DNA from 2 places in the Paenibacillus sp. GYB003 genome. Region 2 is predicted to be linked to the other one. Evidence: riboswitches for the same ligand, from Rfam matches in the RefSeq annotation. Region 2 holds a riboswitch; the other holds the start of a gene.
The links. A riboswitch is a leader RNA that binds a small molecule or an ion and turns the genes downstream of it on or off. The one in region 2 is predicted to bind cyclic di-AMP.
Positions count from the first base shown of each region.

Region 1: it holds a riboswitch for cyclic di-AMP, as region 2 does, so the genes downstream of both, PV407_RS12780 (3D domain-containing protein) here and PV407_RS08790 (C40 family peptidase) in region 2, are expected to answer to the same signal.

Region 1 is NZ_JARBDC010000034.1:98,909-103,961, forward strand. Features, by position in the region: gene PV407_RS12770 (extracellular solute-binding protein) at 1-1,526, shown strand, start outside; gene PV407_RS12775 (DNA-3-methyladenine glycosylase I) at 1,673-2,275, shown strand; cyclic di-AMP (ydaO/yuaA leader) riboswitch at 2,352-2,514, shown strand; gene PV407_RS12780 (3D domain-containing protein) at 2,522-3,415, shown strand; gene PV407_RS12785 (polysaccharide deacetylase family protein) at 3,443-4,468, opposite strand; gene PV407_RS12790 (sensor histidine kinase) at 4,516-5,053, opposite strand, start outside.
Region 2 is NZ_JARBDC010000016.1:24,000-29,052, reverse strand. Features, by position in the region: gene nikR (nickel-responsive transcriptional regulator NikR) at 1-445, opposite strand, end outside; gene PV407_RS08805 (DUF7662 domain-containing protein) at 577-822, shown strand; gene PV407_RS08800 (FAD-dependent oxidoreductase) at 965-1,528, shown strand; gene PV407_RS08795 (LysR substrate-binding domain-containing protein) at 1,587-2,369, shown strand; gene PV407_RS08790 (C40 family peptidase) at 2,339-2,815, opposite strand; cyclic di-AMP (ydaO/yuaA leader) riboswitch at 2,820-2,956, opposite strand; gene PV407_RS08785 (hypothetical protein) at 3,134-3,952, opposite strand; gene PV407_RS08780 (M1 family aminopeptidase) at 3,967-5,053, opposite strand, start outside.

The DNA.
Region 1 (5,053 bases), on a different contig from region 2:
CCGCCTGCTCCGGCGGCGGCCAAAACGCGGGAGAAACGCCGAAATCCGGCGACGCGAACGCGCCGAAGACGAACAAAACGTACGACATCAGCTTCCTCAACTTCGCTTATACGATTTTCCCCGATCCGAACGGAAAAGGCGTAGAGGCGATCAAGCAAAAATTCGGCGCCAACATCAAGTCCCAGTTCGTGCTGCAGTCCGACTATAAAGAGAAGCTGAACGTCATTATGGCGTCGGGCGACATGCCGGACGTCGTGGCGATCAAAGATTTGGACTCGAACTATTACAAGTGGGCGAGACAAGGCGCTTTCCTGCCGCTCGACGAATACATCGACCAGTACGCGACGCTCAAAGGCGTGCCGAAGACGATTTACGATCAATTCCGCGTCAACGGCAAAATTTACAGCATCCCGATGTACCAGCCGACGTATACGTTCTCCGGAACGATCCGCCAGGACTGGCTCGACAATCTCGGCCTGAAAATGCCGACGAACTACAAGGAGCTGCTGGACGTCGCCATCGCCTTCACGAAAAACGATCCGGACAAAAACGGCAAAAACGATACGTACGGCTTCGCCCTCGGGGAAAGCATCTCCCCTAACCATGCGATGGGAGCCTATTGGTCCGGCGCCTGGTATCATAAGGACAAGGACGGCAATTATATGCCGGGCTTGATCGGCCCGGGACGCAAAGAAGTGATCGAGACGCTTACCGCGGCCTACAAGGAAGGCGCCGTCACGAAAGATTTCGCCGTGCTCAACTGGGCGCAGACGAACAAAGAATTTTACTCCGGCAAAGCGGGCATTTTCATCGGCACGCCGAGCGGGATGGTCGAAGATTATTACACCGGCCTGCTGAAGGTCGATCCGAAAGCGAAGGTCGCGCCGATCCCGTTCTTCAAAGCTCCGGACGGCTCCCAGGGCAACTTGAAGGGCCGCGGCTTCTTCGGACTGACGACGCTTTCGGCCAAGCTGAAAAACGATCCGGACAAAGTGAAAAAGATTTTGGAAATACTCGATTACGGCCGCCAGTTCATCCCGCTCGACCAGCGCACGCCGCAAAACCAGCAGTTCGACTGGATCATGGGCGGAAACGGCGTCGGCTACGACATGGTGAACGGCAAGGCGGTGCCGAAAGCGGGCCAGGAATCGAATACGCCGATCCAATACATGCTGCAGCGCCACGAGTTTTGGAAGCCGTGGGCGCCGAGCGACGACGCCAACCAGTTTTCCAAGGCGTCTTACAATTCGCCGGAAATGCAGGCGTTTATCGCCACGATCGAGCAGATGGAGAAGACGTACAATAAAAACCCGTACGACGATCCGTCCTACCTCGTCTACTCGGAAACGCAGGCGTCCAAAGGGACGGAGCTGGACAAATATTTGATCGACGAGCAGACGAAAATGATTTCCGGCCAGCGTCCGATATCCGATTGGGACAAAATGATCGAGGAATGGAAATCCCGCGGCGGCGCCCAGCTGATGAAGGAAGTGAACGACGGCATCAAAGCCGCCAAAAACCAGTAACGTCCGCAGCCGCCGTCGGCGCCGCGCCGGTTCGAAAGGAGCCGCGCGGCGCCGCTTGCGTCGCAATGCAAACGTATGTTTCCTTTTTATGGCGGCAAATGGTATACTTGTTGTCAACACGCACTCGCGAAAGGGGATTTTCCGTCATGCAGCAGCCTATCGTCCGATGCGGCTGGGTGAACGACAGCCAGCTCTACATCGATTACCACGACCGGGAATGGGGCGTTCCCGTCCACGACGACAACGCCCTGTTCGAGCGGCTCGTTCTGGAAGGCGCCCAAGCGGGGTTGAGCTGGTATACCATTTTGCGCAAAAGGGAGCATTACCGCGAAGCGTTCGACCGGTTCGATCCGGCGAAGGTGGCCGCCTACGACGAGCGGAAAATCGAAGAGCTGATGGGGAATCCGGGAATCGTCCGCAACCGGCTGAAAATTCGGTCCGCCGTGCGCAACGCCGTGGCGGTTCTCGACGTGCAGCGGGAGTTCGGCTCCTTCGACGCTTATTTATGGTCGTTCGTCGGCGGCAGCCCGATCCGCAACAGCTGGAAGCAGCTCGCCGACGTGCCCGCCAAGACGCCGATTTCCGACGCGATGAGCAAAGATTTGAAGAAGCGCGGCTTCTCGTTCGTCGGCTCGACGATCTGCTACGCCTTGATGCAGGCGACGGGAATGGTGCAGGATCACGTCGTGACGTGCTTCCGCCATCGGGAGCTGGCCGAAGCGACGCAGGGGGCGATTGCCAATAATTGAGGGTTTTCTCGGTATGCGATTTGTGTTAGCCTTCTAAAAGTAGCCGAAACTTCGGTAAATGGAAACGGCTGGATAAGCAAGTCGGCCGCTTCCGCTCACAAAGTGCGGGGGATTTTTTTTACGGACAAGCCGTTTAACGACGCTTTCCGTTTCGGGGTGAATCGCGACTTTTCTCGCGTAGGGCTGTATCCTCAGTCCGAATCCGACAACTAACCTCGTAGGCGAACAAAAGGAGAGGAATCGCATATGCATTGGAGAAACACCTGGAAGCGAGCGCTGCTTACGGGCGGTTTTGCTTTGTTTTTCATCACCGGCTCGGCCGTTTCGGCAGTAGGACGGCCCGTTGATCCGATTCTTCTTCAGCCCTGGTCGCCGCTTGTCCTGCAAAGCGGCGATATGTCGACCAAGTCGAATCCCGACTTTTCCGATTTTCAAGCGCAGCTATTGCGCAGTCATTTCAATGCCGTACAATCGCTGATCGAAAGCGAAAAAGAGCCGACGTCGATCGCCGAGCACATGCTTGCCGCGGTTCCGACGATATACGAGGTGCAGCCGCTGACGGCGGCCGCGCCGGACGATCTGTTCGCGATCAAGCCTGTTGCGCTCGGACTCGCTCAGGCGCCCGCGGCGGACCCTCAGCCGTTGGCGGCGGCCCGGCAGCCTGCGGCAGCCGACGCGAAAGCGGCGGAGCCGAAGGCCGCTCCGAAAGTCGCGGCGTCCATGCCGAAAAAGGTAAGCAAAGCGGCGGAAGCGGCGCAAACGGCGAAAGCCGCCGAACCGAGAAATCTCGTTACGACGGTCACCGGCGCGACGATTACGCCGAAGAAAACGGTCAAGGCGGTGGCGTCCGCCTACACGGCCAGCGCCGAAGAAAACGGCGGCTACGCCGGCAAAGACTATTTCGGCAATTCGCTGCAGGTCGGCTCGATTGCCGTCGACCCCGACGTCATTCCGCTCGGCTCGACCGTTTACGTGACCGGCTACAGCTACGACGGTTTGCCCGCCGGCGGCATGATGGCCAAAGCGGTCGATATCGGCGGCGCCATCGACGGCAACCGGGTCGATATATTCGTGCCGGATTCGCGCGAGAAAGCGAAAAAGTTCGGCTTGCAAAACGTTACGCTGTATGTCGTCGACTGAGGTCGGCGGCTTTTTTTTCGTTGCGTCTTACTTGCTTTTCGGCAAATGCAGCAGCTCCGGCACCGTAACGAGCCCGTATCCCTGTTCGCGCAGCTTCATGATGATGGACGGCAGCGCCTTGACGGTGCCGCTCAAATCCTGGCTGTCTCCGCCGGCGGAATGCTGCAGCACGATCGCCCCCGCTTTCGTATGGCCCAGGATGTTGCCCGACACCTGCTGCTCCCCGAGGCTTTTCCAATCGAGCGAGTCGACGTTCCAGTTTACGACGATATAACCGTGCCGGTTCGCCCATTGCAGCTGCCCTTCGGTGATTTCCCCGTACGGAGGCCGGATCAGCTTCGGCTTGTAGCCGGCAAGCCCGTTAAGCGTTAGTTCCGTTTGCTCGATTTCCGCCGCGAACTGCTCGACGGACAGCTTCGTAAACAGAGGATGGCGATAAGAATGATTGCCGATCGCATGGCCTTCGCGGATGATTCGCTTGACGACGGCGGGGTGCGCCTCGGCTTTTTTGCCGAGCAGGAAAAAAGTCGCCTTAACCCCGTAAGCCTTCAGCACGTCCAGCACCTGCGGCGTAAACCGCTCGTCCGGGCCGTCGTCGAACGTCAGCGCGATATTTTTCTCCTTCGACGTTCCGCTTACTTTGAACACGTCCGGATATTTCGCACGCAGCTGCGAAATGGTCAGCTTTTTGCCCGCGGCCGCGTTCGTCTGCGATTTTTGCACGCTGACCGACGGCGCCTTGGCTTCTCCGGACCGCTTCGTTCGGGCCGTCGGCCGGGACTGGGGCGCCGGTACCGGGTCAACCGGCTGTACCGTTTCGACCGGGGCCGGCGGGGTAGGCGCGGGCGGCGACTCGGACTTGCTCCGTTCCCTTTCGGCCGTCTCGGCCGCCAGCCGCAGCCGATCGGGGGCGCCGCCCGCCGGTCCGCGATCCGCTGCGGATTCCGCCGTATTTTGCGCCGCCTCGCCTTCTCCCGCTCCAGGTCCGGGTACGGCCGCCTGACAGCCCGCGGCGATAAAGCAGCTGAGCGCAATGCCGATGATGCGCTTCATGGACATCCCCTCCCGTCATACGCATAGTATGCTTGTACGGGACGGAATTATCCGTTCGGGGCGCCGCTGGAAGCCGATTCCGGCAAGGTGACGACGACCGTCGTCCCTTCGCCGACCCGACTGTCCATCCGGATCGCGCCTCCGTGCATATCGACGATTTTGCGCACGATCGACAAGCCGAGACCGCTGCCGCCGAGCGCGCGATTGCGCGAAGCGTCCGCCTTGTAAAACCGGTCGAACGCCTGCGCCAGCTCCTTGTCCGACATGCCGATGCCCGTATCCGCGATTTCGATCGTTGCGGTACCGCCCCGGCTTGCGGCCCGTATGCGAACGGCGCCCCCTTCCGGGGTAAATTTGATGCTGTTATGGAGCAGGTTCGTCCAAACCTGGCCCATCAGCTGCTCGTCGGCGTATACGTAAGCCGCCTCCAGATCGACGTCCATCTCCAGCCGCTTCTTCTCCCACTGCGGCTCGCACGCCAAGATCAGATGGCGCAGCTGCTTGTCGACCCGGTAGCGGCTTCGTTCGAACGGATGGCGTTCCGAATCGAGCGACGACAGCTTCAGCAAATTGTCGCTCAGCTTG
Region 2 (5,053 bases):
CATGCATACGGCCGCGATCGTGCGGTTCGTCGTCCACATACGTGACGGACAATTCGCAGTACAGAACGCCGCGGCGCACCTGAATTTGCTCCTGGAGCTCCTTCAGCCTGTTCAGCCGGCCGCGGACCGCGATAATTTCCAGGCATTGCTCGTGATTCAGATGAATGTGCATGTTCGATATGATTTCGTTATGGTATTGGTGCTGAAGCTCCATCAGCACGAGCGGCAGCTCGCTTACATGGTGGTCGTACACCATGACGATCGTGCCGGCGACCGATTGATCGGGGGCCAGCCGACCCGGTTTCAGCATCTCTTTGCGAACCAGGTCGCGGATCGCCTCCGACCGATTCGTATATCGCTGCTCGGCGATGTACAAGTCGAATTGTTGAATGAGCTCCGACGGCATCGATACGCCGAATCGAACCAGCTCGTCTTTACCGGACATAAGCGCCTCCGACCATACGTTTTCCCAACATTGTAGCATATCCATGCGCGCCGCACGAGTCGGACCGGAAGACGCAGGCTTGTTCAGTATTTGTTCAGACGCCCTCGCTATACTGAAAAGGGGTGAAAAATATGAACAAATACAAGCCGCTCGAAGAGTACCTTGATGTTCAGTTGAGCCCGAGGGTGACGCTCGCATTCGAGCAAATCGAAGCCATTTTGGGCTTTCCGCTTCCCGTTACGGCAAAGACGGAGCCCCAATGGTGGAGCAATACGATCAGTGACTGCAATTCGCAAGCGATCGCTTGGTTAAAAGCGTTTCGAAGAGTGTCCCATGTCAAGCCCGGCGAGCGCGTTACGTTCGTAAGGGCGATATGACGAGCAGACGGTAAATCCCGTATCGCGGCGACGATGCGGGATTTTTGCCGTTTCTGCGTTTTGCGCCGGTTTCCTTTTATTTAAACTTTTTGTATACTAAAGTATGGAAAGAAAACTATCGTTTCTCGAGGAGGTTCGGTTGATGTACGACATCGTCATCGTAGGCGCGGGTCCCGCGGGAGCCAGCGCGGCTATTTTCGCGGCGAAAGCCGGCAAGAGCGTGCTCGTGGTCGACAGCGATCAAAGCGTTACGAAACGGGCATGGGTCGAAAACCATTACGGAGTGGCGGAAATTAGCGGCCCCGACCTGCTGGAAACGGGCAAGAAGCAGGCGGCGAAGTTCGGCGCGAAATTCGAGTCCGGCAAAGTGACCGGCATCTCCCGCGGCGACGACGGCTTGCAGGTCCAAACGGAAGGGGCCTCCTATTCGGCGCGGCACGTCATTATCGCTTCCGGCTTTTTGACCGACCTGGCCGAATCGGCCGGGCTGGAGACGGCGCCGGGAACGGAACCGCGCGTCAAAACGATATTCAAGACGGACGCCCAAGGCAAAACGAACGTCCCCGGCGTTTGGGCCGCGGGAACGTGCGCGGGCGTCAGCGTCCATACGATCGTTACGGCCGGCGACGGAGCGAAAGTGGCGATCAATGTCATCAGCGAGCTGAACGGCGAGCGTTATGTCGATCACGACGTTCTGAAGGCGTAATTCGCGGCAAACGAAGCGGCAGGACAAGCGTCCTGCCGCTTTTGCTTGTTATGGCCGTATCGCGGCCGGGTTAGCCCAGGGCGGAGCGGACCGTTTCGGGCGAAAGCGGAACCGCGCCCCGTCCGCGGGCGGATACGGCGATCCGCAACGCAGCGACAGCGCGATCGCTTCCGTATCTTTCAGCAAGCTGCCGGCCAATATGCTGCTCCCGGGCTGGATCGCGGCTTTCAAGGGCGAGCTCCCGGATATCGACATCGCGATCACGACGCTCAATTCGCGGGAGGCGTTCGAACGGCTGCTCCGGTACGAAGCGGATATGGCCGTCGTCGGAGGCGGGCGGGAGCTGCCGGCGGGGTTGAGCTGCCGGCCTCTGATGCTGGACGAATTGCGGTTTATCGTGCCGGGACGCCACGAATTGGCCGGACGGAAGGCGACGCTTGCGCGGCTGCTGGCCGAGCCGTTCGTCGTGCGCGAGGAAGGAAGCTCCGGCAGGGAGCTGCTGCTGGCGCTGTGCCGGCTGCACGGCGCGCCCGCCACGCGTATCGGCCTCCAGGTCAGCGGCACGGCGGAGACGATCAAAGCGGTGGCGGCCGGGTACGGAGCGGCGATCGCCTCCGCCCTGGAAGTGCGCGACAGTGTCTCGCGCGGCGAAATCGGCGTCGTGACGGTGGACGGGATCCGAATCGACAATCCGATCGGCCTGTACGTCAGGGAGGGGGAGCGCCGCCCCCGCAAACGACGACAAGCCCCGCCATGGGCGCATACCGCGCCTTGCGGGGCTTGTGCTTGTCCGTTCGCGTCCTCGCGATGTTACTTCGCTTCGGCTTCGGCCGTCAGCTGATTGAACAGGTCGTCCTCGATGACACGGCGAGCGGTAACGTAACGATTTTTGTAATACTTCTCGCTCAGCTTGTTTTTCACGACTCCGTCGTCGGTCGCGGAGTGAATGAACTCGTCGTCGCCGAGATAAATGCCGACATGCGAAATGCCTTTGCCGTCGGTGTTGAAGAAGACGAGATCTCCGGGTCTCAAATCCTTTTTGTCCACCCAAGACCCTTTCGTGGCTTGCGACTTCGATTGGTGGGGCAGCTCGATGCCAATTTTGTTGAATATGTACATCGTGAAGCCGGAGCAGTCGAATCCGCTCGGTGTCGCGCCAGCGCTTTTGTACTTGACGCCGATTTGCTCGTTTACCGTCTTGTCGAGGACGGTTTCGGCGAAAGCGGTACCAATTTGCACGCAGAACAGCGCGACCATGGTGGTAAGAATGATTGCTGCCTTTTTCAAAGAAGCGGACTCCTTCCGGTGCCTACGAGGTTAGCTGAGGGTTCGGTCGAAGGTGCCCTATGATCACTTTCAAGCGAGATCAATTCACCCGGAATGGTTCCCCCGTTTCCCGCTTGCGCGAGAATTCGGCATGTTTCGATTTTTTGTTTCCGGGGTAATGTAATTCGCGCTTTCCTCCGATATTCCTGCTGGATTCCAACAATTTTTTTCATTTTAATCGCCATTTTTTTGAGGATAACGTCCGAACATGCCAAAAAGCCTCATTTCCGTTCGGAAAATGAGGCTCTTTGCCGCCGATTTGCGACCTCGAGACAGGCGTCAGCGTTGACCGTCGCCGGCATATACGTGGTACTGCGTGGCGATCGTCCACAGCTTGAACAGCATGCTCGCAATATGAAACAGCTGCTGCAAAATCAGCGCGGATATGCCGGCCCAAATCAAGGAGGCGGATACCGCCGCCGCCGTAACCGCTCCCGACAGCGCGATCAGCGCGAGCGCCGCCGCGGCGATGACGGGGAATTTGCGGACGAACAGCCAGAGCGACCTGCCGAGCCGTTCCTCGTTCGTTTTCCCGAGCTGAATATAGATGAAGCCGAGGCGAAGCAGGAAGCCGTAAACGAGGTAAGCGGCGGCCCAAGGCAGCAGGGCGAGGCCGAGCGACGCGTAATCGCCGTGCGCGAAAAAGGCGTTCTTCGCGATCGGATACAGCCAGTACAGCGGAGCGAGCGTCAACGCCGTTTGGATCGCGTAATAGCCGAGAAACGGCTTGCCGAGCTTGCGGACGCCCAGCAAAAACCGGTAGCCCGAGTTGAGCTGCGAGTTGTGAATGGAGTAGTAGACGCCCGCATTCAGCAGCGGGGTCAGCAGCATGCGCGCTCCCGTTATGGCGAGCAGCATCCAGAGCGACGCGTGGCTGATATCGGTTTTCATCAAGCGAAACTGGCCTTCGGCCAAAAACAGGTGGGAGGCGGCCGGCGACAAATGCTCGCCGGGAAACCGGTACAGCAGCGGATCGACGATCGATTTGACGAACATCAGCAGCAGGAATCCCCACGCGAAATGATACAGCCATAGGACGAGCAGCAAAAACGTTTGCGACGCGGTCGTCTTGAATCCGTCCTTCAAATAGCGGAACATATGCGGCATTCTCCTCACCAGGCGACCCCGCCGAGCAGGGTCTCGATCAATTTGACGACTCCGATATTCCAGCGCACTCTCCATTTGCTGTCGACCGAAACTTGCATGAAATTGTTGATCCGTCTCGTCTCCAAAATCATCGTCTGCTGCGGGTCGATCGCCGCCCATTCGATCGGCGCTTCGCTCGTGATCGTATACAGCACCTGCGGGTCGCGGCCGTCCCACGTCTTATCCACTTCCGACCCGTCCGTGAAATGGAAGCGGATCGGCACGTCCGTATAATGGCCGCCGTATTTTTTGATCAGCACCGCGTTTTCGTATACCGATTTGTCGTCCTGCTTCACTTTGCGGGTTTGAATGTGCTCGATCGCGTAGTCGGTCATGCCGCCGCCGTATACGAACTGGTCGAAGTATTCGGCCCAGCTCGTTTTCGTCACGCTTTCCAGCACCGCCTGAAAATCGCTCGTCGTCGGATGCTTGAACTTCCACCTGTCGAAATACGTTTTCATGACGCGAAGCATTTGCTTTTGCCCGATTTTGGCCTCGATGCCGGCCAGCACGAGCTTGCCGCGCGTATAGACGTTGTCGGCGTACCGTCCGTGTCCGCCGTACAGCCAGGACGATTGCTTGAGCGGCTCCGGGTTCGTCACGTAGCTCGATTCGAGCGGGTAGTTCGGCTTCACTCCGAATTCGCTGGCCATGATCAAATCCTCGGCATAGGACGTAAACCCTTCGTCCAGCCACGCTTCCTCGAACTCGTTGCTCGCGACCATGCCGTACCAATATTGGTGGCCGATTTCGTGGACGATGACCCGCTCGAGCTCGAAGCTGTCCGTTTTGTCCGAAGCTTCCCAACCGGTGACGAGCGTCGGGTATTCCATCCCTCCGGCGCCGTTCGCCCCTTTCGGCGGGATGACGATCGACAGCGTGGAATACGGATATTCGCCGAACCATTCGCCGTATTTGGTCAAAGCCCGCTTCGCCGCGTACAGGTAACGGTCTTTAAGCGATTTGTGCGCCGGGTCGAGGTACAGCTTGATTTTCGCGCCGGGCACGTTCGGGGCCGAAAACGGCTCTTCGTAGTAAAGGAAATTCGGCGAA